DNA from 4 places in the Siminovitchia fortis genome. Region 4 is predicted to be linked to each of the others. Evidence: riboswitches for the same ligand, from Rfam matches in the RefSeq annotation. Region 4 holds a riboswitch; each other region holds the start of a gene.
What was found. Region 4 has a riboswitch for thiamine pyrophosphate ahead of tenA (thiaminase II). Riboswitches for the same ligand answer to the same signal wherever they lie in the genome.
Positions count from the first base shown of each region.

Region 1: it holds a riboswitch for thiamine pyrophosphate, as region 4 does, so the genes downstream of both, FS666_RS10315 (ABC transporter substrate-binding protein) here and tenA (thiaminase II) in region 4, are expected to answer to the same signal.
Region 2: it holds a riboswitch for thiamine pyrophosphate, as region 4 does, so the genes downstream of both, FS666_RS17525 (ABC transporter ATP-binding protein) here and tenA (thiaminase II) in region 4, are expected to answer to the same signal.
Region 3: it holds a riboswitch for thiamine pyrophosphate, as region 4 does, so the genes downstream of both, thiT (energy-coupled thiamine transporter ThiT) here and tenA (thiaminase II) in region 4, are expected to answer to the same signal.

Region 1 covers NZ_VEKZ01000027.1:8,297-15,923, forward strand. Annotated here, with positions in the region: gene FS666_RS10305 (TIGR01777 family oxidoreductase) at 1-770, shown strand, start outside; gene FS666_RS10310 (helix-turn-helix domain-containing protein) at 860-2,098, shown strand; TPP riboswitch at 2,291-2,402, shown strand; gene FS666_RS10315 (ABC transporter substrate-binding protein) at 2,469-3,476, shown strand; gene FS666_RS10320 (MTH1187 family thiamine-binding protein) at 3,479-3,769, shown strand; gene FS666_RS10325 (ABC transporter permease) at 3,769-4,533, shown strand; gene FS666_RS10330 (ABC transporter ATP-binding protein) at 4,530-5,285, shown strand; gene FS666_RS10335 (TatD family hydrolase) at 5,282-6,067, shown strand; gene FS666_RS10340 (hypothetical protein) at 6,117-6,338, shown strand; gene wrbA (NAD(P)H:quinone oxidoreductase) at 6,619-7,230, opposite strand; gene FS666_RS10350 (alpha/beta hydrolase) at 7,285-7,627, opposite strand, start outside.
Region 2 covers NZ_VEKZ01000076.1:5,143-12,769, reverse strand. Annotated here, with positions in the region: gene ytpR (YtpR family tRNA-binding protein) at 1-144, opposite strand, end outside; gene FS666_RS17550 (DUF1444 domain-containing protein) at 151-966, opposite strand; gene FS666_RS17545 (thioredoxin family protein) at 1,133-1,444, opposite strand; gene FS666_RS17540 (PTS sugar transporter subunit IIC) at 1,446-2,462, opposite strand; gene FS666_RS17535 (ABC transporter substrate-binding protein) at 2,612-3,622, opposite strand; gene FS666_RS17530 (ABC transporter permease) at 3,619-4,371, opposite strand; gene FS666_RS17525 (ABC transporter ATP-binding protein) at 4,368-5,138, opposite strand; TPP riboswitch at 5,253-5,351, opposite strand; gene FS666_RS17520 (YtoQ family protein) at 5,534-5,974, shown strand; gene FS666_RS17515 (DUF84 family protein) at 5,998-6,525, opposite strand; gene FS666_RS17510 (M42 family metallopeptidase) at 6,546-7,595, opposite strand.
Region 3 covers NZ_VEKZ01000008.1:45,154-52,780, forward strand. Annotated here, with positions in the region: gene FS666_RS04640 (sugar ABC transporter substrate-binding protein) at 1-638, opposite strand, end outside; gene FS666_RS04645 (C40 family peptidase) at 1,055-1,522, shown strand; gene FS666_RS04650 (hypothetical protein) at 1,728-2,534, shown strand; gene FS666_RS04655 (MFS transporter) at 2,663-3,235, shown strand; gene FS666_RS04660 (YesK family protein) at 3,287-3,550, opposite strand; gene FS666_RS04665 (DUF3784 domain-containing protein) at 3,753-4,085, shown strand; TPP riboswitch at 4,187-4,284, shown strand; gene thiT (energy-coupled thiamine transporter ThiT) at 4,351-4,926, shown strand; gene FS666_RS04675 (amidohydrolase) at 5,192-6,787, opposite strand; gene fni (type 2 isopentenyl-diphosphate Delta-isomerase) at 6,845-7,627, opposite strand, start outside.
Region 4 covers NZ_VEKZ01000071.1:2,242-9,868, reverse strand. Annotated here, with positions in the region: gene thiE (thiamine phosphate synthase) at 106-732, opposite strand; gene thiD (bifunctional hydroxymethylpyrimidine kinase/phosphomethylpyrimidine kinase) at 746-1,540, opposite strand; gene tenA (thiaminase II) at 1,609-2,295, opposite strand; TPP riboswitch at 2,400-2,500, opposite strand; gene FS666_RS17135 (AEC family transporter) at 2,584-3,522, opposite strand; gene FS666_RS17130 (FAD synthetase family protein) at 3,836-4,717, opposite strand; gene FS666_RS17125 (hypothetical protein) at 4,900-5,100, shown strand; gene FS666_RS17120 (quaternary amine ABC transporter ATP-binding protein) at 5,145-6,341, opposite strand; gene FS666_RS17115 (ABC transporter permease) at 6,338-7,198, opposite strand; gene FS666_RS17110 (ABC transporter substrate-binding protein) at 7,272-7,627, opposite strand, start outside.

The DNA.
Region 1 (7,627 bases), on a different contig from region 4:
TCGAGTGGCTCAAGCAGGGCAGCCGTCCAGAAGAAAATTTGGAAAACGTAGATGCCATCGTGAATTTGGCCGGAGAATCAATCAACGGTTTTCGCTGGACAAAGCAAAAGAAAGAGCGGATCATCAAAAGCCGGATGGAGGCCACAGGGGAAATCATTCGGCTGATTGAAAAATTGGAGAGCAAGCCCCAAGTCCTGATCAACGCTTCCGCCGTTGGATATTACGGTATGTCGGACACAGACACTTTTACTGAAAAAAGCACAAGCAATGCCAGTGACTTTCTTGCCGGAACTGTGCAGAAGTGGGAAGAAAAAGCGGCCGAAGCCAGCCGGCTTGGTGTCAGGATAGTTTTTGCCCGTTTTGGAATCATTCTCGGCAATAAGGGCGCGCTTCCGCTCATGGCGCTGCCCTATAAATTCGGCATCGGCGGGACCGTGGGGTCCGGGAGACAGTGGGTGTCATGGATTCATGTGGAAGATGCCGCCGGCATGATCAAGTTTGCGATCGACACTCCAGCCATTGAAGGCCCGCTCAACGTCACCGCACCAACCCCCGTACAGATGAAAGATTTCGGGAAGGTGATCGGTTCCGTTCTGGAAAAGCCGCATTGGCTTCCAGTCCCCGAGTTTGCTTTAAAATTAATGCTTGGAGAAATGAGCAGCATGCTGGTTAGCGGCCAGCGCGTGATTCCGGAAAAAGCAATAGAGAATCAATATGATTATTTGTTTCCGGATTTAAAAGAGGCATTAAAAGATATTTTTTCAGTGTAAAAAATTACAAGTTCATGAAAAAAATAGATTTATTATCCAAATTGTGCTACTATTTATCTATACAAGTAGTATGACCAGAGGATGAAAAGATGAATTTGGAGAAAATGAATATCGGCGCAATGATCAAATATCACCGCCAATTACGAAATATGACGCAATCTGAGCTGTGCAATGGCATATGTTCCGTTACACATTTGAGCAAGTTTGAGAATTACAACAAAGAAGTGAATCAGGAAACTATCATGCTCCTGCTCGAGCGTTTGGGCATTTCGTTAGACTCGATTCAAAGAGCTTCGGAAACGATTGCAGCCGACCTCTCTGATTTATTGGATGCTGTCCTTTCGTACGATAAGAAGCGCGCAGAAGAGTGCTACCAACGTGTGGAAGAACAGCGGGAATACATTACTTTCTCCAATTACATTGCACGCTACCATCTATACTTATATCGATATTTTTTGCTCGTCAATGACTTTGAGAGAGCCGTGAAGGAACAGGAAACACTAAGGCAAATTTTGAATTCTTTAAGTGCCCAAGAAAAAGAGCTTTATGAATATATCAATGCTGCATTTGATATTATTAAAGGAGATTATAAAAAGTCACTGGATACTTTGTTGAAACTTGAGGCAAACGACTTATTGCCCTCCCCTTGGCAAGCGGAAATGTATTATTTTATTGCACTTAATTATGCCAACTTGAAAGACAACAGCAGCAGTGTTGCTTATGGTCACAATGCTTTGGAGGCTTACTCCAGGTCTTTTAACTATTTGCGTATACTACATACTCAATTTTTGTTAGGTATCGCATACACAGATCTGGGTTTATACGAAAACGCTGCAGAGCAGTATCGTTTTATATTCAGGAATATGAATTTAATCAATACAGAAGAATTAATTTCTACCATGTATAACAACTACGCCCTGTTGCTTGAAAAAACGGGAAAATTCGAAGAGGCCGCAGGTTATTATCTCCTTTCAATGGAAAAAGCCCAATCACAGAAAGAATACCTGGTAAGCTTATGCAGCTATACTGAGCTTTTGATCTCCCTAGGAGAGAAAGAAAAAGCACTTCGGAATATTTCTAAGATTTTGGTGGAAACAAAAGCTAACTCTATGAAAAAGCAAGAATTGATTTTTCGATATTATCAATATTTATTAAAAGACCATAAAGAAAAGGCAATGGCATTTCTTGAAAACGATGTCTTGCCGTTTTTGGAAAAGTTCTTTTTCATTGAAGATTATAATAAATTTGCTTTATCCTTAGCAGAATATTATTTAGCTAGAGATACGGATAGAGCACTTTATTATTATAAAAAAATAGCAGAGAGGTGATGAAAATGAAAAAACTGATTGTAACCGCAAGCATTGCATGGGTATTTTACATTGCTCCGATTATCGGAGGCGGAATCACTCCGCAGTCACCGCCTATTTTTCCACCAGTTTGATTTGGCGTACGGATCAGGGAAGCTGCTCTTTTTGGAGCAGTTTTCTTTTTTTTCTGCTATAATGAGGGGGAATTAAATAATGATGAAGTAGGGGAACCGGTGGTGCCGGTTGAGAAAGCATTCGGGGAAAATGCTGACCCTTTGAACCTGATCTGGCTCATACCAGCGAAGGGAACGTCAAATTTTAGCATGCCTTGGCGCCTTGGGTTCATTTTCCCTTGGCGCCATTTCTTATATGACATCAGGGAGGAAATTCAATGAAAAAATGGTTGGGAAGTATCTTTAGTGTTTTATTATTGTTGGCCGGCTGCGGTGGACAAGCGAAGGATAAGAGCGATTCAGCCGGGAAAGAGGAAAGTCTTAAAAAGGTGTCTGTTGTCCTGGATTGGTCGCCGAACACGAACCATACAGGGTTATATGTTGCACAGGAGAAAGGCTTTTTCAAAGAGGAAGGATTGGATGTGGACATCATCCTGCCAGGGGAAGCCGGAGCGGATCAGCTTGTGGCTTCAGGAAAATCCGAGTTTGGTGTCAGCTACCAGGAGAGCATAACGGAAGCGCGTGTTCAGGATGTCCCGATTGTTTCAATTGGCGCGGTCATCCAGCATAACACATCGGGATTTGCATCCCCGGAAGAAAAAAATATCAAGTCGCCAAAGGACTTTGAAGGAAAAGCGTATGGAGGATGGGGGGCTCCGCTTGAAAAAGCGGTTTTGGCATCCCTGATGGAAACGGAAGGTGCGGATGTTGAGAAGGTGGACATCGTGAACATGGGGGATGCCGACTTTTTTACGGCTGTAAAAAGAGATATTGACTTCGCCTGGATCTATTATGCGTGGACCGGAGTGGAAGCGGAGCTTCGCGGTGAAAAGATCAATATGGTCTACCTTACGGATTACTCGGACAAGCTCGATTATTACACACCTGTTATTTCGACGAGCGAAAAAATGATTGAAAAAGATCCGGAGACTGTCAAAGCGTTCATGGCTGCAGTATCAAAAGGCTATGAATCTGCCATCGACCAGCCTGAAGAGGCCGCTGATATTTTAATCAAAGCCGTTCCAGATCTGGACGCAGAACTTGTAAAGAAAAGCCAGGAATGGCTGGCACCGCGCTATCAGGATGATGCCCCGCGCTGGGGAGAACAAAAAGCCGAAGTTTGGCAAAATTATATGGATTGGATGCTCGATAAAGGATTGCTTGAAAAAGAAATTGATGTGGATAAAGCATTCACGAATGAATTTTTACCCGAAAAGGAGGACTGAAAATGGCCAACTCATTAGTCAGCATACAAATCATCCCGAAAACAAAGAACGGCGAAGACGTCATTCCCTATGTGGATGAAGCGATCAAAGTGATCCGGGAAGCAGGGATCAAACATGAGGTGCACCCGCTGGAGACAACGATGGAAGGCGAATTCTCCGAATTGATGGAAGTTATCAGGAGAATGAATGAGCGCATGATTGAAATAGGCAGCAGCAATGTCATTTCCCAGGTGAAAATACTATATCAGCCGGAAGGGATAACAATGGGCCAATTGACGGAGAAATACCAATAATGGGGTGGGTCGCAAAGAAAGGATGGAGGCCGGCAGCGGTCCTCCTCCTTTTATTATGTATATGGGAATTGGCGGTAAAAATGCTCGATATTCCCGAGTGGCTCCTTCCTGCACCTTCTTCCATCTTTGCCGAAGGAATGGAAGGTTTCGAGGGGATCCTGCCGCATCTTCAATCGACCGTGGGGCTTGCAGCCGGAGGTTTTGTGATCGGCTGTGCTGTCGGCCTGCTAACTGCCGTCATTTTGCATTTGCTCCCGGGAGTCCAGGAGTCAGTTTATCCGCTTTTGATTTTATCGCAAAATGTTCCAATCATCGTCTTGGCTCCACTATTGGTCATTTGGTTCGGCTTCGGGCTGCTGCCCAAAATCATCGTCATTACGCTTGTCTGCTTTTTCCCAGTTACAGTTGCGGCTATGGACGGTTTCCGGAATGTCCCGCATGATATGAAGCATTACATGCTGATGGCGGGGGCTTCCAAAATCCAGTTGTTTTCAAAGCTGGAGTGGCCGTATGCCCTCTCCTCCGTTTTTTCAGGGCTGAAAATTTCAGCGACCTACAGTGTGATGGGAGCCGTGATTTCCGAATGGCTCGGGGCAAAAAGTGGGATTGGAGTCTATATGACACTGTCCTCTTCATCTTTCCGCACAGACCGGGTATTTGTGGCGATTTTTATCATCATGATGTTGAGCCTGCTGTTTTTTGCCGTCATTACATTTGCTGAAGCTAAGCTTGTCAAATGGAGAAGAAAGAAGGTTAATAGATGAGCGACTTGGAAATCAGACATTTGTCCAAAAGCTTTGCGGGAAAAGAAATATTGAAGGATTTACAGCTTTCGGTTGAGGAAGGGGAATTTGTCACGATTCTCGGTCCTTCCGGAAGCGGTAAAAGCACACTTTTTCACCTTATCGGAGGACTTCTGGCTCCAGATCAAGGCGGCGTTTTTTTGGATGGACAGGAAATTACGGGAGAACGCGGCCATATCAGCTATATGCCGCAGCAACACTCACTGTTTCCGTGGCGGACCATTTTACAGAATGTGCTCTTGGGGCAGGAGCTGACCGGAAAAGCGGATGAAGCGCGGGCTTTGGAAATGATTGAAAAAGCCGGGCTTGCCGGATACGAAAATGAGTTGCCGGATGCTTTGTCAGGCGGCATGAAGCAGCGGGCCGCTTTTATCAGGGCGTTATTAAGTCCCCAGCCGCTTATTTTGCTGGATGAGCCGTTTTCGGCACTTGATGATTTTACGAGACAGGATATGCAGCAATGGCTGCAATCCATATGGATGGAATATAAAAAGACAATTCTGTTCGTGACACATAATATCGAAGAGGCTCTTTTCCTTTCTGACCGGATTGCAGTCCTTTCAACAAAGCCGGCGACCGTGATGAAGGAATTCAAGTTGCCTTTTGACAGGCCGCGGGAGAAGGAGTTGTTTTTTATGCGCGAGTTCCTTGACTGGAAACAGGAGGTCAGCAGTTGGATCATAAATGGCAGCGGGGAAGGTGAGCGACAGTGAAAAAGATCATCGATTCCCATATTCACTTGGATTTATACACGGGGAAGGAAACGGAAGAAATCCTGGAAGGAATGGATTCCGCTGGTTGTACGGATTTAATTTCAGTTTCCTTTCATTTGGAATCGTGCCTTCACAATTTGCGCCTGGCTGAAAAATATCGCCGGGTGCATGCGGCATTCGGATTCCATCCGGAGCAGGAACTGCCTGCTGATGAAGACCTTCAGGATCTGCTTTCATGGATGGAAAAACATCAGGAGCAAATGGTCGCTATCGGGGAAGTCGGACTGCCTTATTATTTGCGTTCGGAAAAGGGAGCTAATTTTTCCATCGGCGGATATATCGAATTGCTGGAACAATTTATCGTAAAGGCCAGGCAATGGGACAAGCCGGTCATCTTACACGCCGTATACGATGATGCACCGATCACCTGCGACTTACTTGAAAAGCATGGGGTGGAAAAAGCGCATTTCCATTGGTTTAAAGGAGATTCCAAGACAGTCCGGCGAATGATTGCGAACGGCTGGTTCATTTCTGTGACGCCTGATGTGGTTTACGAACAAGAAATTCAGGAGCTTGTCAAGGCATACCCGCTCGATCAAATGATGGTGGAAACGGATGGGCCATGGCGCTTTGAAGGGCCGTTCTCCGGAAAAATGACGCATCCGAACATGATTCATAAAGCAATTGACGGCATCGCTTCTATTAAAAAATACAGGCTGGAAGAGGTCTATGAAACTCTTTATAAGAACACAGCTGACTTCTATCAACTAAAACTGGTTTAACATCCCTCAGAACGGAAAAAGAAGAGTAAAGAGAGTGGAGGGATCAAACATGGAGTCTAAACCGACACAAGATAAAATAGACAGAGCAAAAGCTTTGAAAGAACGAAATGAAAAAGGCAAAGCTTTTTACAATGATAAAGTGAAGCAAGCGCAGCGCGACCAGCTCGTTATGCCTGTAGATGATGTATCCGATGAATTGGTAGAAAAACGGGAAGAGTTCGAGGATGATAAACACGCTTCATACGGCCCGCGTGATTTAAGAGATGAATAAGCGCAAAAAAGCTGACCGCCGCCGGTCAGCTTTTTTGCTGTTTAAGTATAAGATGTTTTAGCATTAAAATTTTGAACAAAGCCTTTTGTTGTCTAGCTCCAGCGCCTATCGACTAGCAGACTTCGCACCCCCTCTTACGATAAGTCAACATCGGCTCGTTCCTCGCCGTGTTTCCTTTATCTCGTCGGAGGCACTCCAGTCTGTACGTCGATGGGCAAGGCGCTTCCGCTTTTCTTAAAAATCGACGAATCTTCTACATAAGAGCTGGGCCAATCGCCGCTTACTGGCTCCCTTTTTTCACCCACTCCGCCACCGTGACGGTGCGTTTCGCCTGATATTTTACGGCGTCTTTCACATCCTCGACCATGTTGCCATCCTGGTCAACAGAGACGCTTGTCCCGTACGGATTTCCGCCTGCTCCGTACAAAACGGGATCCGTATATCCCGGAGCCGCCACAATGGCGCCCCAATGATACATGGTTGTATACAATGCCAAGATTGTTGCTTCCTGGCCGCCGTGGGGGTTCTGTGCTGAAGACATGGCGCTGACCACTTTGTTTGCAAGTTTCCCTTGAGCCCAAAGGCCACCCTGCAAATCAAGAAACTGTTTCATTTGGCTCGCAACATTGCCGAATCTGGTTGGAACGCTGAAAATGATGGCATCCGCCCATTCCAAATCCTCGGATTTGGCTTCAGGCACATCCTGCGTTGCATCCGCATGGGCTTTCCATAGCGGATTCGATTCAATGGCAGACCGGGGAGCCAGTTCAGGCACTTTTAATACTCTTACTTCAGCGCCCGCTTCCTTCGCTCCTTCTTCCGCCCATTTGGCCAATTGATGGTTCGTTCCTGTGGAGCTATAGTAGATGACTGCAAGTTTTACGTTCGCCATTCCATCGCCTCCTTGAGTTAGTTTCAACTTTTAGATTACCCTCTTTTGCAGGAGTCAATCTTCGGAATTTCGGAGGCGGATTTTTCTATACCAGCCGGCAGCCGCTTCAACTTCCGTCCAAGTGAGTTGATGTCCGTTATTTTCCCAATGTACAGTCACATCCGCATGCGCTCCGGAAAGCAGGTCTTGAAGTTCTAAAGACTCGTGTGGCGGGCACATGAGATCGTTTTTTCCGGCCGCTATAAAAATATGCCTGCCTGTCAGATTCGGAAGTTCGATGTTTCTCCTTGGCACCATCGGATGATGTAAAATAGCGCCTTTCAACGAATTTTCGTAATGGAAAAGCAGGCTTGCAGCGATATTGGCCCCGTTCGAATAGCCGATGGCTATTACATGA
Region 2 (7,627 bases), on a different contig from region 4:
GAAGCCCCCAGTTACATTTGTTTTTTTATCAAAAATTCGAACCGCATCGCCTTTTCTTTCAAACGTGCGATTTGTTTCATCAAATTCATCCAGTGAAATAATTAACACGTCACCTATTCCATCACGATTATAAAAAATATTCATTGAAGATCACTCCTTACCGTCATCCACTCGTTGATTTTTTCCTAAAATAAAAATTGGTTCAAGCTTGCCGTCTTCATAAATAAAAGAAAGGGCCGTAATCGGCACAAGGCCTTTTGTAAAAAAGCTCATCGTCATCTGTGCCAATATATCATAGCCGGTTTTGTTGCGGATATCCGCGATAATCAATACGTCCTGGTGAGGAACGGCTACAACCATATCTCCCTTGATCTGTCCGGCTTTTTCCTCAAGAAACTTTTCATTTAAAATCCGGCTTGCATCATATCCGTCATTTGTATTTAAAAAATAAAAATCGTTGTCCGCAACGGTATCTTTTTTCATTGCAGTGGAAAGAGAGCGTACATTAAAACGCGCGATTTCTCGAATCTCTTTCGGATCGAGACCTTCCTTTTCAATGAGGTGCTCGTCGATCAAACGATACGTATTTCCGAGATCAAGCGCATAAAAGATCCTAGTTTCCGCTGTATGGTCATCCGTCAAAAATTTATTTCCATCTTCAGACTCCACAGGGAATGAAGTGGAGCGGATCACAGGATAAATTTTTTTCTCGCTTCCTGCAACGGTCTGCTCCTTGCCCATAACATCCAATGCCTGTTCCACATAATAAACGACTTCGTCGATGGCTTTTTCCTTTTGTTCGTGCCACTTGGCAACAATACCTGACAATGCAATGTCAATGCCCTTTCCTGTATGTTCGTTTTCTATGCGCAGGCTTTCTTTTTCTCGGTCATATGTAAAGGTCCGGCCTTCCTTTTGAAGACGGTTTTCCAGCTCTTTGCTCATCTTCCGTTCATTCATCTTCATGCTTAACCCTCCTTGGCAATATGGGCTACATCCCATCATACACGAAAACAACAATTGCCAAAAGGAAGAGGCTTGTCATTTTAAAAAAAGGACAGCCTCCCAGAACTTTTATTATTTTATACGCTCTTTCAGTTTCAGGACTATTACTCCATTCTTTCTGCCAGCCCTATAATCCATTGATAAAGTCTTCAATTTCCTCAAGCGTTTTGCGGTCTTTGCTGACAAATCTTCCAACTTCTTCGCCGTCGTGGTATGCGACAAAGCTCGGAATGCCGAAAATATCAAGCTCCTGGCATAACTCCAGAAATTCATCCCGGTCCACGTGAATGAAATTATATTCCGGATAATCCGCTTCTAACCGTGGCAAAACGGGTTCAAGCACCTTGCAATCCGGGCACCAGTCCGCAGAAAACATAAAGATCGTCCGTTCTTCATTCTTCATTTGTTCAAACTGTTCTTTTGATTGTAATTTCTCCATATCATTTACCTCCAGTATTGATGAGCATTTGGCCCGGCTTGATCCAGCCGCGCATTCTCATATATTCCGATATGATTAAGCTTATCACAGCAGGCCCGATAAAATGGAGTACAATGACTTGGATCAGCACACTGGCCGAAAAACCCATCGTTGTAAAGGTCATGATTTGCCCCACAAATCCGCTGGTTCCCATACCGGCGCCCGCTGCGTTACTGGACATTCTCCATATAGTTGCACCAAAAGGAGCCAGTATCATTCCTGCAACAGTGGGAGGTATCAGTATGAGCGGGTAACGGATAATATTGGGGACTTGCAACATCGAAGTTCCAAGTCCTATGGCAAGCAAACCACCGACCTTGTTTTCCCTGTAGCTAGCAACAGCAAAACCGATCATCTGCGCGCTGCAGCCGATGGTGGCAACACCTGCAGCAAGTCCATTCAAATCAAGCATCATGGCAATAGCCGCACTTGAAATGGGGGCCGTCAATGCAAGCCCCATCAATGTTGCCACGACAATTCCCATGACGATCGGGCGTTGATCGGTCGCCCACATGATCCAGCTTCCAAATACCGTCATGAATTTCGATATGGGTGCGCCAACAAACTTGGCCACAGCAAAACCTATAAATATGGTCACAAATGGAGTCACAATAATATCGACTTTCGTTTCTTTGCTGACCATTTTCCCTATTTCAGTAGAAACCAAAGCTGCCACATAGCTTCCGGCAGGACCGCCAAAAGCTGCTCCAGCCGCCCCTGTTGCCACGGCTGCAAAGATAACGAGAGGAGGCGCGCCAAGCCCAAAAGCAATCGCTGCACCTATCGCGGGGCCCATCAGCCCCATTGCCATTTCGCCCATCTCTGCAAAGAATGGCCAATTTAGCTGCTGTCCCGCTGTTTTTATGATCAACCCAATAATCAATGATGAAAATAATCCAAGTGCCATATAGCTTAAAGCATCTATAAAATATGCTTTGGCAGTAAAATGAACCCCTTTGCGCTCTAAAAACTTTTTCATTCCATATCCCCCAATATATTTTCCATATCCTTAACTAGTGTAAAGACAACTGTATGTTTTGTCTATCTCTTTTTTATATATTGGGTGATACAAAGTTAAAAAATACAGGCAAAAAGGAATTACCCATTGATATGGATAGGAAAGGAAGCTTATTCAGCGATATTGATGAACAATCCTTCTATATCAGGTACTTCTTTGATATATTCGGTATCGGCCAGCCACTGAACCACCTCTTCCCATAAATCTTCCGATTGGCTTCCGAACATCTCACCTTCCGCTTCCATACGCGGCAGCAGCTCAGCCAAACTTTCCTTTTCCACTTCCTCGTTTAAAGGGAAGTTTTCTTCGTCTTGGTTTTTAAGCAAAATATCAAGAGCCTGATCTGGTTTTTCCCTCATGAATTCATAGCCCTTTGTTGCTGCACGCCAGAAAGAGCGAATTTCATCTTGCTTAGTCTCCCACGTGTCGTCATTGGTGACAAAGAGCAACTCATAATAACTAGGAACTCCATAATCTACTGGATTAAAATGATTCGTTTCAATTCCTTCAGCAGCAAGGACCGGCACCTCGTGGTTGATAAAGGCTCCGCTCACTGCATCTACACGCTTCGTTGCAAGCGCAGCGTTAAGTTCAAAGCCGATATCGGTCATTTTCACCTTGCCCATATCCCCACCATCTGATTCCACAATCGTCAGGACAAGCGGTTCATTCACCGGTATTCCCGGCCAGCCCACCGTTTTGCCTTCAAGATCTTTTGGCCGTTTAATCCCACTGTCTTTCAGGAAAACAATATGGTTCAACGGGTTTCTTACAATGGCTGCGACTGACTTTACAGGAACACCTTCGGCTCTTGCAGCAATAACATCCGGCTGATAGCTAATGCCCAAATCTATGTCACCAGTCGCTGCCAGATTGATCGGGTCAGTCGTATTTGCCGGAAAACGGATATTGACTTTCAAGCCTTCTTCTTCAAAATAACCTTTTTCCACAGCAGTATATAAATAGCTATGTACAGCATTTGGATACCAGTCGAGCATAATATCAAACTCTTGAAGCTCTTGATCCGATTCATTTGCTACGACTTCCTCCTTGTTTTCTCCACAAGCTGCGAGAAACAAAGATAAAAGTATGACTGTGGTCACTATCAGCTTTTTCTTCAATTTACATTTCTCCATTTCATCATTATTTTTTCCAGAATTCGTACAAGTAAAAATAGAGCAATACCTAATAATGACAGAAGGACAATAGGTGCAAAAACACCGGCTCCGTCAAACTGCGTCATCATTCTCCGGCTGAAATATCCAAGACCCGAATCGGCCCCAAGCCACTCTCCAATCGCCGCGCCAATCACACTTAAAGTGACGGCCACTTTTAATCCCGAAAAAAAGTGCGGCAATGCGGACGGCAACTCAACCTTTAGAAAAATTTGCCGTTTAGATGCCCCCATTGTCTGCAGCATTTCCTTTAAGTGAGGATCAGCAGATCTCAGTCCGTCAAACGTATTGACGGTAATCGGAAAAAATGTGATCAATACAGTAACAACCACTTTACTCCAGATGGAATATCCGAACCATAGGACAAATATCGGTGCAAGCGCAATTACCGGTATCGTTTGCGAAGCAATGACAAGCGGAAAGAATGCCTTCCTTACAATCCCACTTTCATGCATCCATATAGAAAGGCCGGCTCCGAATACGAGCGACAAAAAAAGGCCCATTAAAATTACGGCTAATGTCGCCGGCAAGTGGTTAATAAATAATATATCTCTCAATTCCCATAATCTCACCAATATATCTACAGGTGATGGCAAAATAAATGGTTTCCCATACAAACGGGCTCCTGTTTCCCATACAATCAATAAAAAAAACACCAATCCAATCGACAATCCATATCTTCTTAAAAAGTTCATATTGTCACCATTTTCTTCAAATCCATCAGAAGCTTCTCTTTTAACATGGTAAATGCAGGATTTTTCAAATCCGAAACAGTCCGAGGACGGCCAAGTGGGACCGTAATTTCATCCAGTCGTTCAACAGGGGTTTCGCTGAAAATAAGGATACGGTCCGACAGAAACAGCGCTTCTTCTACATCATGTGTAATAAAAAGGATCGTTTTTTCCATTTCTGTCCACTGTTCAAGCAGCCATTCCTGCATAACCATTTTCGTAACCGCATCCAATGCGCTGAACGGTTCATCCAGCAGCAACAATTCCGATCCGCTTAAAAGTGCCCTTAAAAAAGACACCCGCTGGCGCATGCCTCCTGAAAGCTCATGTGGGAAATTTTCTTCAAAGCCTTTTAATCCAAACCTTTCCAGTTGTCCCATTACGTCTTTTTGGGCTTCCTTCCCATATAGCCCTTTTAGTTTCAGCGGCAATGCTGCATTATCCAATACAGTGAGCCACGGAAGCAATCCATCTTTTTGGGCCATGTAACCGATATGCCCAAGCCGGTTCTTCATTGCCTCCCCATTCATGAAAATATTGCCTTCATCCTGCGTTTCCAGGCCCGAAATGAGGCGGAACAATGTACTCTTTCCAGATCCGCTCGGACCGATCACACTGACAAATTCACCGGCCTTGATCGTAAAGCTCAATTCTTTTAATATCTGTGCATTTTTTCCGTCACTTCTTTTGTATGAAAAAGTGACGTCTTCAAACACAAGGCTGTCTGCCATCTTTCATCTCCTTTCCAGACGAGATACCAGGTTTGCCCTTAGTCTTCATTAAAAAAGAGCCACTTCTTCATAGAAGTGGCTCTACATCATAGACATACGTATGCAATTTCATTTAATTGCAAACAACCACTTCCCTGCGCTGGCATTATCCAGATCAGGTTCGAGGGTTGAGGATCCATCCTCTCTCAGCTTTTGGCACCCCTAGTGTTTCTCGAATGGTATTTAATTTTGCTTACTTCTTACTTCTTACTTATAACCTATTAAACAATTAAAATCAAATTTATTATATTTATTCAATTGATTGGATAATTCTTTTATTTATAGATAATTTACGGGATTATTCTGACTTTTAATGGTAAGATGGATGGTGATAAACCATTTTAGGAGGGGTTTTAATGAGGTTAACTATCTATCTCGCCGGAGAGATTCACAGCAGCTGGCGAGAGGAAATTAAGGAGAAAGCCCAAACACTTCAGCTTCCGGTCGATTTTGTAGGCCCGATGGAGAATCACGCCCGCTCGGATGCCATCGGGGAAGAGATTTTAGGAGAACAGCCTGATGCTGTTTTCAGAGATGAAGCCGCTTCCAGTTTTAACAATCTTAGGACCCAAGTTTTAATGCAAAAAGCTGACTTGGTCATCGCATTGTTTGGCGAAAAATACAGACAATGGAATACAGCAATGGATGCCAGCACAGCCCTTACTCTTGGAAAACCGCTTATTTTGATTCGCCCCAAGGAACTTCACCACCCGTTGAAAGAACTCTCAAACAAAGCGAATGCCACAGTAGAAACGGTCAACCAGGCAATGAAGGCATTGGCGTACATTTTCGAATAATAAAATACATAAGGGGCAGCTCCTTAATTGGAACTGCCCTTAAGCTTTTCGTACTGTCCGATCAAAAGTTTCGTAATATGGCTGAACATGGCCGCTCGGTCAACTAGACCATGTGTAAAAACTCCAATCGCGCCTTCCTTGTGACGGATCCCCTGCATTTTACTGTAAGCATCCATGACAGGCCCAAGCTCTTCTCCGGCCCTCAGACGCTCTGCTATGTCACCCGGCAGTTTTATTCTCGCTCCGCCGGCAAATAAAGTTTCCTTTCCACTTTCAGCCAAAGCCCCCCAGTTGCATAGGAAAAGCCCGAAAGGTGTTTCTGTCACCCCCCCTTCAAGACCAATTGCAATATCTGCCTCTTCCATTTGGTGTAAGCAGAACTCCGCTCTATTGGCAGCACCTTTCATTGTTTCTTCATCGGAAAATGGTTGCGGGCTAACTCCCGATGGTGACTCCAGCGAAAGGACGGAAACTTCCATATTTAATTCCCTGAATGTATTTTCAACAGCCTTTATTTTCGCTTTATTTTTTGATCCGATAGCGATGATCATATCTAAAACTCCTTGTCTGTCTATTGGTTTCGAATCGAATCAACCGTTGCCTTGTCAGTCGCTTTTACTAGATTTACAAGCAACTCTTTTGCGGCGGCATAATCATCAACATGCACAATGGACGCATGTGTATGGATATACCGGGAGCAAATTCCGATCACTGCACTCGGTACTCCTTCATTGGAAATATGTACTCGGCCGGCATCGGTTCCTCCCATTGAAACAAAATATTGATAGGGGATGTCATGGGATTCTGCAGTATCGAGCACAAATTCTCTCATCCCTTTTAGCGTAACCATGGAACGGTCTAAAATTCTTAAAAGGACGCCTTTTCCAAGATGGCCGAACTCCTTTTGATCCCCTGACATGTCATTTGCAGGACTGGCATCCAGCGCATAAAAGATATCAGGTTGAATCATATTGGCAGCGGAAGCAGCACCTCTTAATCCCACTTCCTCCTGCACAGTCGCTCCTGAATAAAGTATATTTGGAAGCTTTTCATGCTGCAGTTCCTTCATCAATTCAATTGCGAGGCCGCAGCCGTAACGATTATCCCATGCTTTGGCCATAATCTTTTTTGGATTGGCAAGCGGGGTGAATGGACAGATCGGGATAATCTGCTGCCCGGGCTTGATTCCAATTTTCTTGGCATCTTCCCTGTCATCAGCCCCTATATCAATCATCATGTTTTTTATTTCCATCGGTTTCTTCCGTTGCTCAGGACTAAGAAGATGGGGAGGAATTGAAGCAATTACCCCTATGATCGGACCATTCTCTGTGATGACCTGCACCCGCTGGGAGAGAAGTACCTGATTCCACCATCCGCCCAAAGTTTGAAACCGAAGCATACCGTTTTCCGTAATCTGTGTTACCATAAAACCTACTTCATCCATATGACCAGCCACCATTACTTTCGGACCTTGTCCGTGCTTAACGCCAAAAATGCTTCCTAAACGATCCTGTACAATTTCATCGGAATATTTTTCCAGTTCACCTTTCATAAATCTGCGTACTTGGTGTTCAAAACCTGGTGCTCCAGGAAGTTCTGTCAGAGTTTGAAACAAATCCATCGTATTTTTATCCAATGAAACTACCCCTTTTC
Region 3 (7,627 bases), on a different contig from region 4:
TTTTGCATATTGGACGGCCCAATCGTTTCTAACGTTTTAATCTTGCCTTCTTTTTCATATTTTTTATAAATCTCTTCCCTGCTATCAAGAGGCGGTAATCCTCCAAACCATAATTTAATGACATTAACAGGCTCCCCACCTTTTGTGTAACTGGCAACTTCATCGAGGCTAAGCTCGGCCAATTTATGGTCGTTTTGGGCAGTATATGTAACCCCTTCCAATTTTTCGCCGTTTTTAACAGCGACGGTATCAAACGTTACAACCTTTATTCCCTTATCTAAGGCCGGCTTAATCATATCGTATGAATACGATTCCTTGCCATGAGAAATAACGAGTCCATCATAATTTTTCTGAATAGCTTGTGATACAAGGTTTTGGAACTTTGCATCATCCCCATCCGAAATAAACGTGTCTACTTTAAAGCCTAAGCCTTCTCCTTCACTTCTGGCTCCATCTAAAAATTGCTTCGTATGGTCATCCGAAGGGAGATTCCTGATTACAGCAACTTTAACGTCTCCCTGAACACTCTCCGGTACACCTTCAATTTTTTCTTTTGGTTTGGATTGGGTACTTTCTTTACTCCCGCAGCCTGCTATCACCAGCAACAACAATAAAAATAACAAGAAACATTTTCTCAACTAGATAACCCCCTGAATTAATACTTTTTATTTACCTCACAGCAATTACTAAACTTTTTGACTATCAATAACCCCCTTTTGCATGGAAGCGTATCCAAAAGCAACAAAACCTTTTCAAACATACACAAATGAACACATACTTTTGATATAAAATGTTTGTTGTTAACAACATATTAACACTAATTAACAAATAGTCAATATATTTTTAATGTATAATCTAGTTGAATTAAATTATTAATGTAAATAGTCCTACTCTAAATAAAATTAACAAGACTTCCTCCATATATGCTTTTTCCATTCCGGCGCATCCGTAATACATTTGTTACATAACTGAAAAACAAAGTCACAATTTGTCGTGTTATGCTATATCTAACATAAACAAGAAAATGCTGGAGTTTCAGGGGGAAAGTGCTAGAATGACGATGTTAAAAAAAGCTTTGGTTTCTTTATTCGCCGTTATCATATTCGCAGCAGTGATCACTCAACCTATAAATACCGCAAGTGCAGCAAGCAAACCAACAGGATCGGCCATTGTGAAAGAAAGTAAAAAGTACTTGGGCGTCCGATACAAGTATGGCGGAACGACTCCAAAAGGCTTCGACTGTTCAGGCTTTACTTCCTATACCTTTAAGAAAAAGAACGTCAAGCTTCCAAGAACGGCAGCTGAGCAATATAAAAAAGGAAAGTCTGTCAGCAAAAAGAACTTGAAATCCGGAGATCTCGTATTCTTTAAAACAACTTCCAAGAAAAAAGTTACACACGTCGGAATTTACATAGGGAACAATAAATTTATCCACTCTGCAGGAAAAGGTGTATCCATTACATCCATCAATGATCCTTATTATTGGAAATCCAAATATGCGGGTGCAAAAAGGGTACTTTAACTCCCTTTTTCATTAAAACAGACAGCGACGATTTGAACTCTCGCTGTCTGTTTTTTTGTATGGATTTCTTCCAAAATCAAACCCTCTCCTTCCATCAGTATCCTTTACCCCAACAATATCTGTATACCTCGAAGTTGTTTCATTCCATTCATCAAGGGAAAAGTAAACCAGATGCACTTACTTGGCTTCAAGGAGGATTGCACTGATGAAAAAAATGCTGCAAACTGGCCTTCTATTGTCTCTAATTTTACTGGCAGGCGCATGTTCTAATAATGCCACGACACCTGGCAAAAAACCTGCCGCTGATCAGAACCAAACGGAAAAAGCAGGTGAAGGTGAGGCCAAAGAAGCTACAGACGAGGTGGACAACTCGAACCACAGTATGACACAAGCAGAAGTCATCGAGGCCGTGAAAGACCAATTCCATACAAACTTAACGATCAAGCTTCCAAATGAACTCCCCCTGAATAATGGCAAGCACCTGACGGCAACAACTAAATCGGATGAAAATCGTTACTCGGTTGTTTTTTTTCAAAGTGATGAGCCGATACCGATCAATAATGAAGAACTGGTCAATGACAGTGGTGCAGCTGACCGGATAGCCCGGATAGATGTAAAAAAATACGAAAGCCAAGAAGCTGCAGATGAGGAAATAGCTTTTGAGAATTTCAGTGAAATTGGCGGACAACCAACTGACCTGGGACATCATATAACGGGTTATCAAGATGCAGGTGCTGGTTCTGTATGGACAAGCTGGAATGAAGGACGCTGGGCTCTTTCATCACACGCATTTACCAATAATGGTGAAGAAGGAACGGCTCTCGCCCGTGATGCCGTACAATTTTTGGAGGACCACACACTTCCTGTTCCAAAACCGCATGGACATGCCTTTCTTGATGCGGAAGGAAAGAACACCCGGATCCTGTGGCAGGACGGCCAGGTAGTCTACGCCATCGACCAAGTGAGCAACCCGATGGATGCACTGAAGATAGCCACTGCATTTGAAAAATGAGAGAAATGTGATTTGAAAAAAGTACCGTTTATTAATAGTTACACTTTTTTTGCCTCCTTTGGATATGCTTTATCCGAAGGGGACTTTTTGCTAATTGCCAATTCTTCGACTTTTTTGAGAAAAAGGCAATACCTGTCGGCTTTCTCGCTTGTCTGACAGGCCTTTCATATGCAAGCATTCTATCTTATTTATCCATCTATGCCCAAGGAAAAAATCTGCTGAGCATGACAAGTACCTTTTTCCTCGTCTTTGCCGCTGTCATGCTTCTTGCAAGACCGTTCACAGGCAGGTTGTTTGATCTGAAAGGACCTCAATACGTCCTGTACCCCGGATTGGTTTTATTCATCGCCGGGCTGATTATGCTGGCATATACAAGCTCGGCCGCCACATTTTTGACCGCCGGTGCATTGATCGGGCTTGGATACGGATCTTTAGTGCCGAGTATGCAGACGCTTGCCATTCAATCCACGAGTATCGAGCGAAGCGGGTATGCCACCGCCACTTTTTACACTTTCTTCGATGGCGGAATTGCGCTTGGTTCATATATTTTCGGGATCATTACCGCAGCAAACGGTTATCAATCGATTTATTTGATTTCCAGTGCGCTCGTGTGCTGCGTCTTTATATTGCTTATGATTTTAAATCCGAATAAACAAGATGGAAAAGCGGCGGACGCCGTAAAGGAAGTGGAGAGTTTTTAAGGGGGCTGTCTAAAAAGCCCCTAAAATAAATCAAGGGGTTATTTTTAGAGTTTAATGTTTTTTTACTTTTGATATTTTTATAGATATATAAAAGGACAAGATGGTAAAAATAAGGATTGTAAACGCACAAATACCATATGCGGCACCTTCAAAACCTCTAATCTCAAAACTTATGATGAATATGATGATTGATGCCAATAAACCTAAATAAGATGGAATTTTTGCTAAAACTGCTGACTTTTTATTTAGAAGTAAGGTTAGAAGAATGATCACGACACCAACGATACTACCTGTACTAACTGGACCGGATAACAAACAAACCACTCCCCATTTTTTAATTTAATTACTCTAATAATACCAAAGGTTTGAAAAGGTAAGAACTGTAAAATGATTATTCTTTGGAATAACCCCAATTTAACTTTGTTTTCTTTTGATTTACTTTTTTATCGGCCAAACCTTGTGCCGCAGTTGGTATAATAATCAGGAGCATGAAATTTATACGAGAGAGGCTGCTGCTATGACCGGATTCATTATAAATATTATCATTCTCATTCCATTCCTCATTTTCGCCGTCATACTGTCAAAAGGGAAAGGCGCATTTTTGATTGCCGGCTACAATACGAAGTCTGACAGTGAAAAAGCCCAATATGACGAAACGGCGTTGTGTAAATTTATGGGCAAAATAATGTACGGCATTTGTTTTAGTATCTTGCTGTGGGGATTAAGTGAAGCTTTGGAAAACCAGTTACTGTTCATTTTGGGTCTTATTTTATTTATTATCATCGTTATTTTTGCCATTGTGTATATGAATACCGGGAGCCGGTTTAAAAGAAAATCTGATGGCAGATAACGGCCCTCTTTATCTCCATTCCTAGTTCGAGTGAATCTCCTCTCAATAACAGAGATTGCATTTTATTCAAAATATACTACAATAAAGGTAGAAATTTGAATCGGCGTACCAAGGGGAGCTTTTTGCTGAGAGCGGACTCGTTCCGGACCCTTTGAACCTGTTAGATAATGCTAGCGCAGGGATGGTATATAAACGGCAATAAGATTATCATTGCCGTTGTTCCCCTATGGTTACGGTCGGTCATCATATCATAGGGGGTTTTTTTATGGGAAGAGAAAAGATGTCATTACGTGCACTGATGGAGGTATCGATTTTTGCGGCATTTGCAATGATGCTTGATATGATCCCATCCGTTCAAATAACGCCGGCAATTAAGTTTTCAGTTTCCATGGTACCCATTTTTATCGTGTCGCTTCGCTGGGGAATAAAGGCCGGGTTTGCTTCAGGATTTTTGTGGGGCCTGCTGCAAATTGTAACAGGGGATGCTGCCGGACAAATTTTGACGCCTCTTCAAGGATTAATTGAATATTTTATTGCATTCAGTTTTATTGGTGCAGCAGGATTGCTTGCACCTGCTATAAAAAATGTTTTGAAATCTGAAGGAAAAGTCATGCTAGTCTTGTTATTATTAAGTGCTGTATTGATTGGCGGCGCTGCAAGATATATTTGGCACTTCATCGCCGGAATCATTTTCTGGGGGCAGTACGCACCTCCAGGCCAATCTGCTTTTCTTTACTCACTCATCGCAAACGGCACTTCTTGCATTGCCTCTTCCTTAGCTTGCTTTATTGTGATTGCATTGCTTACCACAACAGCACCTCGTCTGCTGCAAGTGAAATGAAGAATAAGTGCAGTTGCTTTAATCAGTTCCAATGGAAGCCAGTCGATTCCCACATGTCTCACTAAGTTTTTCTATAAAAACTTTGATTTGACTAAGCTGCAATCGGGCGTGATTTGTTGAGCAAAAGATAAAAGGGCAATACATATTTTACATGACTAATATGTATTGCCCTTTATTTTTTTGACTTTCTACGATTTAGGCCTTGATAACACGAACTCAAGTATTTTTTTGGTTACATGACAGCAGCAACAAGGACCCTTTCCCTTCAGACCCTCGTCTTCTGATATACCATTTCTCCGCCCATATACGTTTCTTCTACGTTCATGCTGCTAATTTCGGCTTTGTCCGCCTTAAAGATATCTTTTTCAAGAACGATGAAGTCAGCATGGTATCCCGGAGCAAGCCTGCCAACGAAAGGAATCCGGGTAACTTCCTGTGCCGCTTTCGTATAAAGCTCGACCGCTGTTTCAAGCGGAATGCCCTGCTCCTGTCCAATATCTGTCCCGTTGTAAGCCTTCCTGTTCACGGCCGCTTCCAGTCCGACAAATGGATTCACGGGATCATCCCATGCAGTGGCAGGCGCATCTGATGAAAAAGCCACTTGAATTCCTTTTTCCAGAATGGCTTTGACCGGGTAAGATTTTCTCGAACGTTCTTCACCTAAATTGTTCAGGTAGCTTTCTATTTCGGCATATAAAAAAATGGGCTGGGTCACAAAGGCGATTCCGGACTCAGCTGCACGCCGGAGTGCCTGCTCCGTCGGCAGCGACACATGTTCGATTCGAACAGATGGGGCCCCATCCAGCCAATCGGCTTTTTTGTAAAACGTATCAACGACCTGGTCAATGGCCTGTTCCCCCATTGCGTGAACGGCCAATTGGATACCGTATTTTTTTGCCGCTTCCCCTGCTGCCAGCAGCTCCTCTTGACAGGTTGTAGAAATCCCGAAATTTTCACCGTCTCCCAGAAATGCGGGGTTTACCCAAGCTGTCTGGCCGGAAATACTGCCGTCGGCAAATAATTTAATTCCAGCGATATAAACAGGCTGTTCCCTGTCAAAAATGGCCGGCTCATGCAGGTCAAACTGCTGGAACGCATCCCAATTGTAATAGAGGGCCGCCCTTTGCTTCAGCCCTTTTTTCCTTGCAGCTTTATATAAATCATAATAATCGATAGGGTTATGCTCTCCCATCATCTCTGTAATGCCAGTAACACCCTTGGCAAGAAATGTGTCACTGTATTCCGCCAGCAATGCGGCCTTTTGTTCAAGGCTTTTTACAGGCATTTTACTTTTCACTAAATCGGCTGCACTTTCACGCAGTACACCTGTCGGCTCTCCCAGTTTATCACGATCAATTTTTCCGCCTGGAGGATCTGGCGTATCCCTTGTTATTCCGGCAATTTCCAAAGCTTTGCTGTTCACGGTAAGAATATGGGTGCATGTCCGTGTCAAAACAATCGGGATATCACTGGCCGCCTGGTCCAAGTCATGCCTGTTCGGCGCCCTGCCTTCATCCAATTTGCCTTCATCATACCCCCAGCCTTCTATCCATGAATCAGGTCCTTGCCCTTTGAGCCGCTTCTTCAACGCTTGAACCATGCCTGAAATGGATGTCACTCCCGGCGGCGTGCATGCAAGCTGCTTCGATGTTTCCGCAAGCAGCAACGGATGAAGATGGGCATCAATGAACCCGGGAAGTACGCGGCGACCTTCCAAATCATACTTCTCTCCCTGAACAGGAGGCATATCCTCCTCTTTTCCAACCCAAGTAACAATTCCATTACTGACGATCATAGCATTGGCCTCTTTGTTTTTCTGATCCGCTGTAAAAAATTTTCCGTTCATGAAAATGCGATTCAATTTGCAACCCTCCAAATAGAGCAATATGCATCAATTTTCGAGGCCCTCATACCACTATCATCGTTCTTTCAGGCGGGGAGTTCCTTTCAATTCTTGAATTGTCGACGCTCCGATTCCGAACATCGACATCCGAAGTTCCATTTCGCGGATTTTCATTACTTCAATAACATCTTCCGGGCTTTGGGTCGCTTCTTTCAGAATGGATCGCCCGAATCCGACCAGGTCGGCACCCAACGCGATAGTCTTGGCGCCATCCAGCCCCGTCTGCATCCCGCCGCTGGCAATCAGCGGACGGTCCCCAATTTCTCCGCGGACCAGCTTGATCGATTCCACCGTCGGAATCCCCCATTCGCTGAAGCTTTGCGCGGCAGCCCGCCGGATGGGATCTTTGGCACGGAACTTTTCCACCTGGCTCCAGGATGTGCCTCCAGCTCCGGCCACGTCGATAAACGCCACACCGGCCTCAGCTAACTTTTTGGCTGTCTGGCCATCGATGCCCCATCCAACTTCCTTGATTCCGACCGGAACCTCCAGCGTGCTGCACAATTGTTCAATCTTCTTTAATAACCCTTTAAAATTCGTATCTCCCTTTTCCTGAATCACTTCTTGGATGCTGTTCAAATGAAGGACGAGCATATCCGCCTCAGTCATCCCGATAATTTTCCTGCATTCTTCGACACCGTATCCGTAATTGAGCTGAACAGCACCAAGGTTTGCAATAACAGGGACACTCGGTGCGTACTTCCTCATCATGAAAGAGGAGGAATGTCCGTCGCTGTCGAGCAGTGCCCGGGTGGATCCGAGCGCAAGCACCCACCCCCGTTCTTCGGCCGCTGCGGC
Region 4 (7,627 bases):
TAATATTTCGTCGTGCGAAGCTTTTGTTTAAGCATAAGCAATCCTTTTTCCTTTGCAGCTGAAAAAACCGGCCCTTGACAACAAGGCCGGCTTTCATGTTTAATTTTATCCTCTAAATGCATTTTTTAATAACCGCTCCGCTGCAGATTTTGGATCGGCAGCTCTTGTAATTGATGATATTACAGCTAATCCGTCTATCTTATATTCCTGAAGCATTCCTGCGTTTTGTTCGGTTATGCCGCCGATGGCTACAACAGGAATGGTTACGGATTCAATTATTTTTTCCAGCATTCCTTTCGGAAGGAGCTTGGCATCAGGTTTTGACAATGTCGGAAAGATGGAACCTACGCCAATATAATCCGCCCCCTTTTCCTCTGCAAGAACGGCTTCCTCCACGGTACGGGCGGATATTCCGACAACCATGGAATCCGGAATGATCTTTTTTACCGCTTCCAGCGGAAGATCTGATTGTCCGACATGGACTCCTGCGGCACCTACTGCCAAAGCAACATCCACACGGTCATTTATAATTAATGGTATGGATAATGTATCGAGGAAGCTTTTCAATTTAAGGGCCTTCTCATAAAAAATCCGCCCTTCAGAACTTTTTTCCCTTAATTGAACGAGGCTTACACCCCCGCTTACGGCCTGTTTGATGACCGGCAAAAGCTGTTCGAAAGGCATATCTTCTTCTGTCACTAAATATAGTTTATAATTAATATCATACTTCAATTACCCCTACCCCTTAATAGACCTGCTCATAAAAATGGTGAAAATGATTGGCCGGGCCGTGTCCTTGTCCGATGTCTAGGCTTTCGGCAATGGCAGCCGTAATGTAATCCTTCGCATTTCCGATGGCCGTCAACATACTCTCACCTTTCGCCAAGTGAGCAGCAATGGCGGATGAAAGCGTGCATCCGGTCCCGTGGACATTTTTCGTTTCAACCCGTTCACCTTTAAATAAATGAAATTGTTTTCCGTCGTAAAACAGGTCATTGGGGTCCCCATCCAGATGACCGCCTTTTATGAGCACTGCTTTTGGCCCTTTTTCCATGATATCCCGGCAAGCCTTATACATATCAGGTTCCGAATTTATCTTCCTGCCGGATAAAATTTCGGCTTCAGGAATATTCGGGGTAACCAGCGAAGACAATGGCAGCAGAATTTCATTGAGTTCAGCGACAGCATTGAGTTCCAGCAAATGGTGGCCCCCCTTTGAAACCATGACAGGATCCAGTACAACATGCTCCGGTTTGTATTTTATTAGACTTTTTGCAACTGTTTTGATGATTGCCGAATTACCCAGCATGCCTATTTTTACAGCATCCACGCCTATATCGTCAAAAACGGCTGCAATCTGATCACTGATCATATCCAAGTCAATATTTTGAACAGATCTGACTTCTACAGTATTCTGGGCAGTGATGGCTGTAATCGCTGACATCCCGAATACTCCCAGGGCAGAGAATGTTTTTAAATCCGCTTGTATCCCGGCTCCGCCCCCTGAATCAGAGCCGGCGATGGTAAGTGCTGTTTTCATGAAGCAAACCTCCAATCGCTCTATTTTTTATACCATCATGAGCACCCCACCTGCTCATAAGACAAACATCAGATCTGCCATTCTTGTTTGTGGTAATTCATATCCCAGAAGAGATATTCATATTTGGATGTGATCAGGAAATGCTTTTCAAGCAGCGCCAGTTCTCTTTCCGGCTTACCGTTTGTCAGCTCATTCAGTAATTCAATCAGCCATTCTCCCAATGCGCCAAACTCTTCTGATGAGTATGTTTCTACCCATTTCTTGTAAGGATTGCTTTCCAAACTGCCTTTATATTGTTCTTTCAGCCGTTTGCCGGTTTCAGCATAATGCCAGGCACATGGGAGCAAAGCTGCAATCAATTCGGCAAGTGTTCCGTTGTGGGCGACATTTAACATATAGCGGGTATAGGCAAGATTAACAGGTGTTGGTTCGGTTTCCTCCAATTCATCCCTTGTTATTCCGAATTCTGCAGCATACTGCCGATGCAGCTCCATCTCAAAATGAAGATGTTCATGAAGCAAATGGGCAAACCGCTCCATCGTTTCGAGATTCTGAGACTTTTGCACGCCGATGGCAAACAGTTTTACATAATCGATCAGGTAGACATAATCTTGTTTCATATAGTAGACGAACTTATCTTCAGAGAGCGTCCCGTCCCCGATTCCTTGAACAAACGGATGCTGATAGCTCTTTTCCCAAATTTCCTTGGCATTTTCATAAAGTCTGTCAGTAAATAACATCTTGTCCACTCGCATTTTATGTACAGCTCCTTCATGTTTATTGCGCCTCTCATCCCCGCTTATTAAACGCAAAAAACCGCCCCTCTAAAAAGGAAGCGGCTGCATAGCAATACAAATAACGTATTCTCAGCCTGCTTCCCTACGCTGGCATAAACCAGATCAGGTTCAAAGGGTATCAATCAATGATTTCTCTCAGCATAAAGCTCCCCTAGCAGACACAATCGTATTCTGTTTTTGGATTAAACGAAGAAATAAGAGATGCGTTCAATCTTCACTATAGCAGGAATATTTCAAAAAGCAAGCCTAGTTGATAAATAAGCTCATGATATAGACCATGAACGGGATGGTGATCAACCCGAGAAGCGTAGATAGAACGGTAGTTAAAGCCCCCATCTGTTCATCGGCCGAATACCTGGCAAACAGAATGGATGCCAACGTAATGGTAGGCATCATCGATTGAATGAGCACCGTTTGTATCAACACAGCATCAAAATTAAAGAAATGAATCATAAATATGGTGGCAATCGGAAGCAATATGAGCTTTACTGTAATCGGAACCCATGTTTGGGGCACAGACTGGCGGACAATTCCCCGCTGCAGCCCCATAATCATCATCCCAATATAAAACATGGCGAGCGGAGCTGCCAGGGCGGCAAGCCGATCTGTCAATCCGATGATTATTTCCGGAGGCTTCATATTGAAAAAAGCAGCAAACAAGCCGATGACGATGGCAGCTGTCGGAATGTTAATCATCGATTTTAATGTTTGCAATGCAAATTTCCGGTTCTTCTGCAACATCACAACCCCGACTGTCCAAATTGTGACGTCAACTCCGGCATCAAAAATAGCCGCATACAGCGCCCCTTCAGGGCCCAATAATGCAGCGCACAGCGGGATTCCGATAAAGCCGGTATTACCGAGTCCTGACAGTAAAGCAATTTCTCTGGTGCGGTTCGACCCTTTTTGAAAAAGGTTCGCAAAAATCCAGCCCATTGCGATACCGACAACATTAATAATAATGGATAACACAAAAACCAATACAATTTTCCGGAACATATCTTCATTCATATCTACATGGAAAATACTTGATAGAATGATGCATGGCATTGCCACATTAACGATCATATTGATGAATAAGGTCCGTGTTTCATTATTTAGCGGCGAAGTTCTTGCCAATATCGCACCGATGATAATCATCATCGTAATAATAAGTATTGATTGAAAAACAATTGTAAACTCCATTTCTCTCCCCATTTCCGCACCGAAAACTGACATTAACAGAAAAAAGCGAAGAAATCGATTGGCCGCATCTTTTTTCAATAGAATGCAGTCAATGCATCATTCTTCACTCGTTTAATTATACATAAAGTTTTTTGTAAGACAACAGATAAAGTGAAACTTCAATCAGTGGGGGTTTTCTTCATCCCCCACTGATTGTTAGTTGAACGAATCGGGCTTTTACGGGCAGTTGATCTTCCACCTAAACTACCCGATTCATTAAAGTTTTGAGGTGGGAGTCTTACTGCCCGTTAATGCGGGATAAAAATGAACAGTATCAAACAACCATCTGCCCTTTTTCTTCCGTCCCGGCCCCTTCGCCTTTTGGCAGCGTTTCCAGTTCTGAAATCCATTCGATCTTAACAGTGGGCTTTAGATGCAGCCTATCATTCGAATGAACACGAATTGTATGGACGTCCGGAGTATTTTCAGAAAGTGTACAGATTCCTTCAATCATGTCCTGCTCCGTCTTCAAACGAACCAAATACGTTCCTTTTCGAGGAAGCATATAATCCTTGAAAGATACTTTCACCATTGTCTTTTGATTTTTTAAATCGTATGATTCATCTTCAATTTGTCCGCAGGTAGAGTAAAAGTTTCCCAAAAAATGAGGGACCAGCTCCACCGCTCCGCCATTTAATAGTTCCCTTATTTTAGTGGAGCTGATCTTAATATTCTTATACGTTTCCTTAGAAACAACCGTGATATCAAATTCTCCATCTCCGTCATCCCTTATGCGGTCCATGTTTCCCTGGCCTTTGTATCCATAGGTGAAATCAAATCCGGCCACAACATGTGTGCAATTTAATCCGCAAATATACTCTTGAACGAAATCCGCTGGTGCAAGTTTGGCGAATTCGTGATTAAATGTCACAATAAAAAGTTTTTCAACACCTAAATCTTTAAAAATCTCCTTTTTGGCATCTAAAGGTGATAAATATTTGCTTATTTTTTGATTCGTTGGCAGGACATTGCTCGGATGAGGAAAGAAGGTCATTACTGCCAATGTGAGATTTTTCCGTTCGGCAATGCCTCTGGAGGTTTCAATCAATTTCCGATGTCCCAAATGAACGCCGTCAAAAAAACCAAGAGCCATGACACATGGTTCATTTTCCAGCGCTTTCACATCAAACGGTCCTTTTATATAAACTGTTTCCACTTCTAACACCACCGTCATCGTTTTTTACAGGAAGGTTGTTCTTTTCTGTATCATATACCACTTCATATACGATTTCAATAATTATCATATAATTCTTAAATCCCTTTCTATTTCATTCAATAAATTGGCCTCACCAATGTCTTGGGTTGTACATAAAATGATGGTAAAGGGGGTGTGTTACCATGTCTTTCTTTGAAAATACATCTTTTGGCCTTTATCTGGCAGCCATTGTTGCCGGATACGCCCTTCTGTATTTGACAATTCTTCTTCCAGGACCTCTTGCAGCTTTTTCAACAGTCATTATGATCGTTTCTGTCATCATCATCGTTCTTTTTTCCGTAGTCCTTATTGTAAAAGCGCTCAGGTCGCTGTTATCAAGGTGATACAAAAAAGAGGAGCAGATATTAAGCTGGCTCCTCTTTTCTGATTACTGTATTTCAATCCCGTTTTCCGGTGTCAAACTTGCCAGAACATGGACACGTAAAATGAACCCTGTCAGCTTATTCTCTTCATTTACGACAGCAAGTGGAAATTTCGATTCCAACACTTTCGGAATCAAATCACTCACATATACATCTTCATCTACCACCGTTATATCATGACGCATTACTTCTTCCAGCCGTTTTTTCTCTCTAAGTCCCTTGATTGCATCATCAATCGTTACAATTCCCTTCACGCTGCGTTGGCGGTCAACGACAAAGACGCTTGAAATTCCGTTTGCCTGCATTTCCTTGATTGCCACATTCAAGCCGTCCTTTAAGGAGACGAGAGCATTCGGCTTGATCATCACATGACTGGCCTGAATCACTCTTGATCGGTCGATGTCTTTGATAAACTCGGAGATATAGTCATTTGCAGGGTTTTCGATTATTTCTTCCGGTGTGCCGACTTGGACAACATGCCCGTCTTTCATAACGGCTACCCGGTCCCCCATTTTGAATGCCTCGTTCACATCATGCGTTATGAAAATGATGGTTTTTTGCAGCCTGTTTTGGATATCGAGCAGTTCAATCTGCATTTCTCTCCGGATCAGGGGGTCCAGTGCGCTGAAAGGTTCATCCATCAACAGGATGTCGGGATCATTTGATAATGCCCGGGCCAATCCGACCCGCTGTTGCATTCCTCCGGACAATTCATCCGGATATTTATCCTCATATCCCTTCAAGCCCACGATCTCGATATTTTTCAATGCAATTTCTCTCCGCTCCTTTTTTGGGATTTGGCGGATTTCAAGACCGTATTCCACATTTGCAAGAACCGTCCTATGGCTGAACAGCCCGAAATGCTGAAAAACCATGGCGATCTTTTCCTGCCTTACTTTCTTTAATCCAGCATTGCCGCATTTCATAATATTTTCATTGTCTATATAGATCGCACCGTCGGTCGGTTTATTCAATAGATTAAAACAGCGGATCAAAGTGGATTTCCCACTGCCGGACAAGCCCATAATCACAAAAATTTCACCTTTTTTTATTTCAAGCGAGGCATCGTAAACGCCTACTGTATGCCCGGTCTTCTTCAGAATTTCTGCCTTGGACATGCCTTTTTTAATCAAAGGGATGACAGACTTCGGTTTGGGGCCGAATATTTTTGAAACATGCTCAACCTTGATTTGTGTTGTCATTGCCCTACCCTCCTGTGTTTTTGAAACTTATCGGCGGCGCCATTCGTAATCCGGTCAATAATAATGGCTAAAAACACAATGCTTATCCCAGCCTCGAAGCCCAATGCAATATCGATGCGGTTAATCGCGACAAGAACTTGTTCTCCCAGGCCTGATGCGCCGACCATGGAAGCAATGACAACCATGGCAAGTGCCATCATCGTTGTCTGGTTTACTCCGGCCATGATGGTAGGCAGAGCTTGGGGAAGCTGGACTTTTCGCAGCATTTGCCATCTGGATGATCCAAATGACTGCGCCGACTCAATGACTTCTTTATCAACACCACGGATAGCAAGCTCGGTTAATCGGATAACAGGCGGCAAAGCGTATATAAGAGTAGCGAAAATCGCGGAGACGTTACCTAAACCGAAGAAAAAGATGGCAGGAATCAAATAAACAAAGCTCGGCATTGTTTGCATCGCATCCAAAATCGGTCGCATAACTGTCGAAAAGCCCTTGCTGTAAGACATCCATATCCCCAATGGAATGCCGATAACCAGGCATATGAGAACTGCGGTCACGATAATGGCGATTGTTGTCATCATATCTTCCCACAAGCCAAATGTACCGATCAAAAAGATAAATGCCGCATATAAAACACCTGAAAAAACAGATCGGAAGTACCATCCGAGCAAAAAGACCACAATGATAAAAAACCACCAGGGCATCCACAATAAAAAATCCTGTATCCCATTGATTGACTTGGAAGTAATCAAAAAGAGAAAGTCAAAAAATCCTTCCAGGGTCCTGTCAAGAAAATCGACAAGATCGCTGGCATAACTGCCTAAATTTGTCCTTATATCCGGAAATTCCATCATACTATTACCCTCACCCATTCTCTAATTTCGATTGAGAAAAAGCAGCCGGCACAAGCGGCCAGCTGCCAGATACTTAAAGTGCTTCCTTTACTTTTTGTGCTTTATCTTCAGGGATCCATTTCGTCCACACATCTTCGTGCTCCTTCATCCACCAAATGGCGGCTTCTTCGGCCGAGGCTCCTTCGTCTTCCATGTATTGCAGGGCTTCCTCCGTCAATGCACTGCTGGTTTCATAATTTTTAAGAAATTCCACAGCTTCAGGTGCCTTCTCAGGCATTTTTTTGTTTACCGCTGTGACGACGTCATTTGGAGGGAATTTTGTCTTTTTTGTTTCTTCCCAAGTTTTTTCATCATATTCCGGTTCTTCGAGCAGGACTAGATCATACTTGGCAGTGATCGCTGTCGGGGACCAATAATATCCGACCCAGC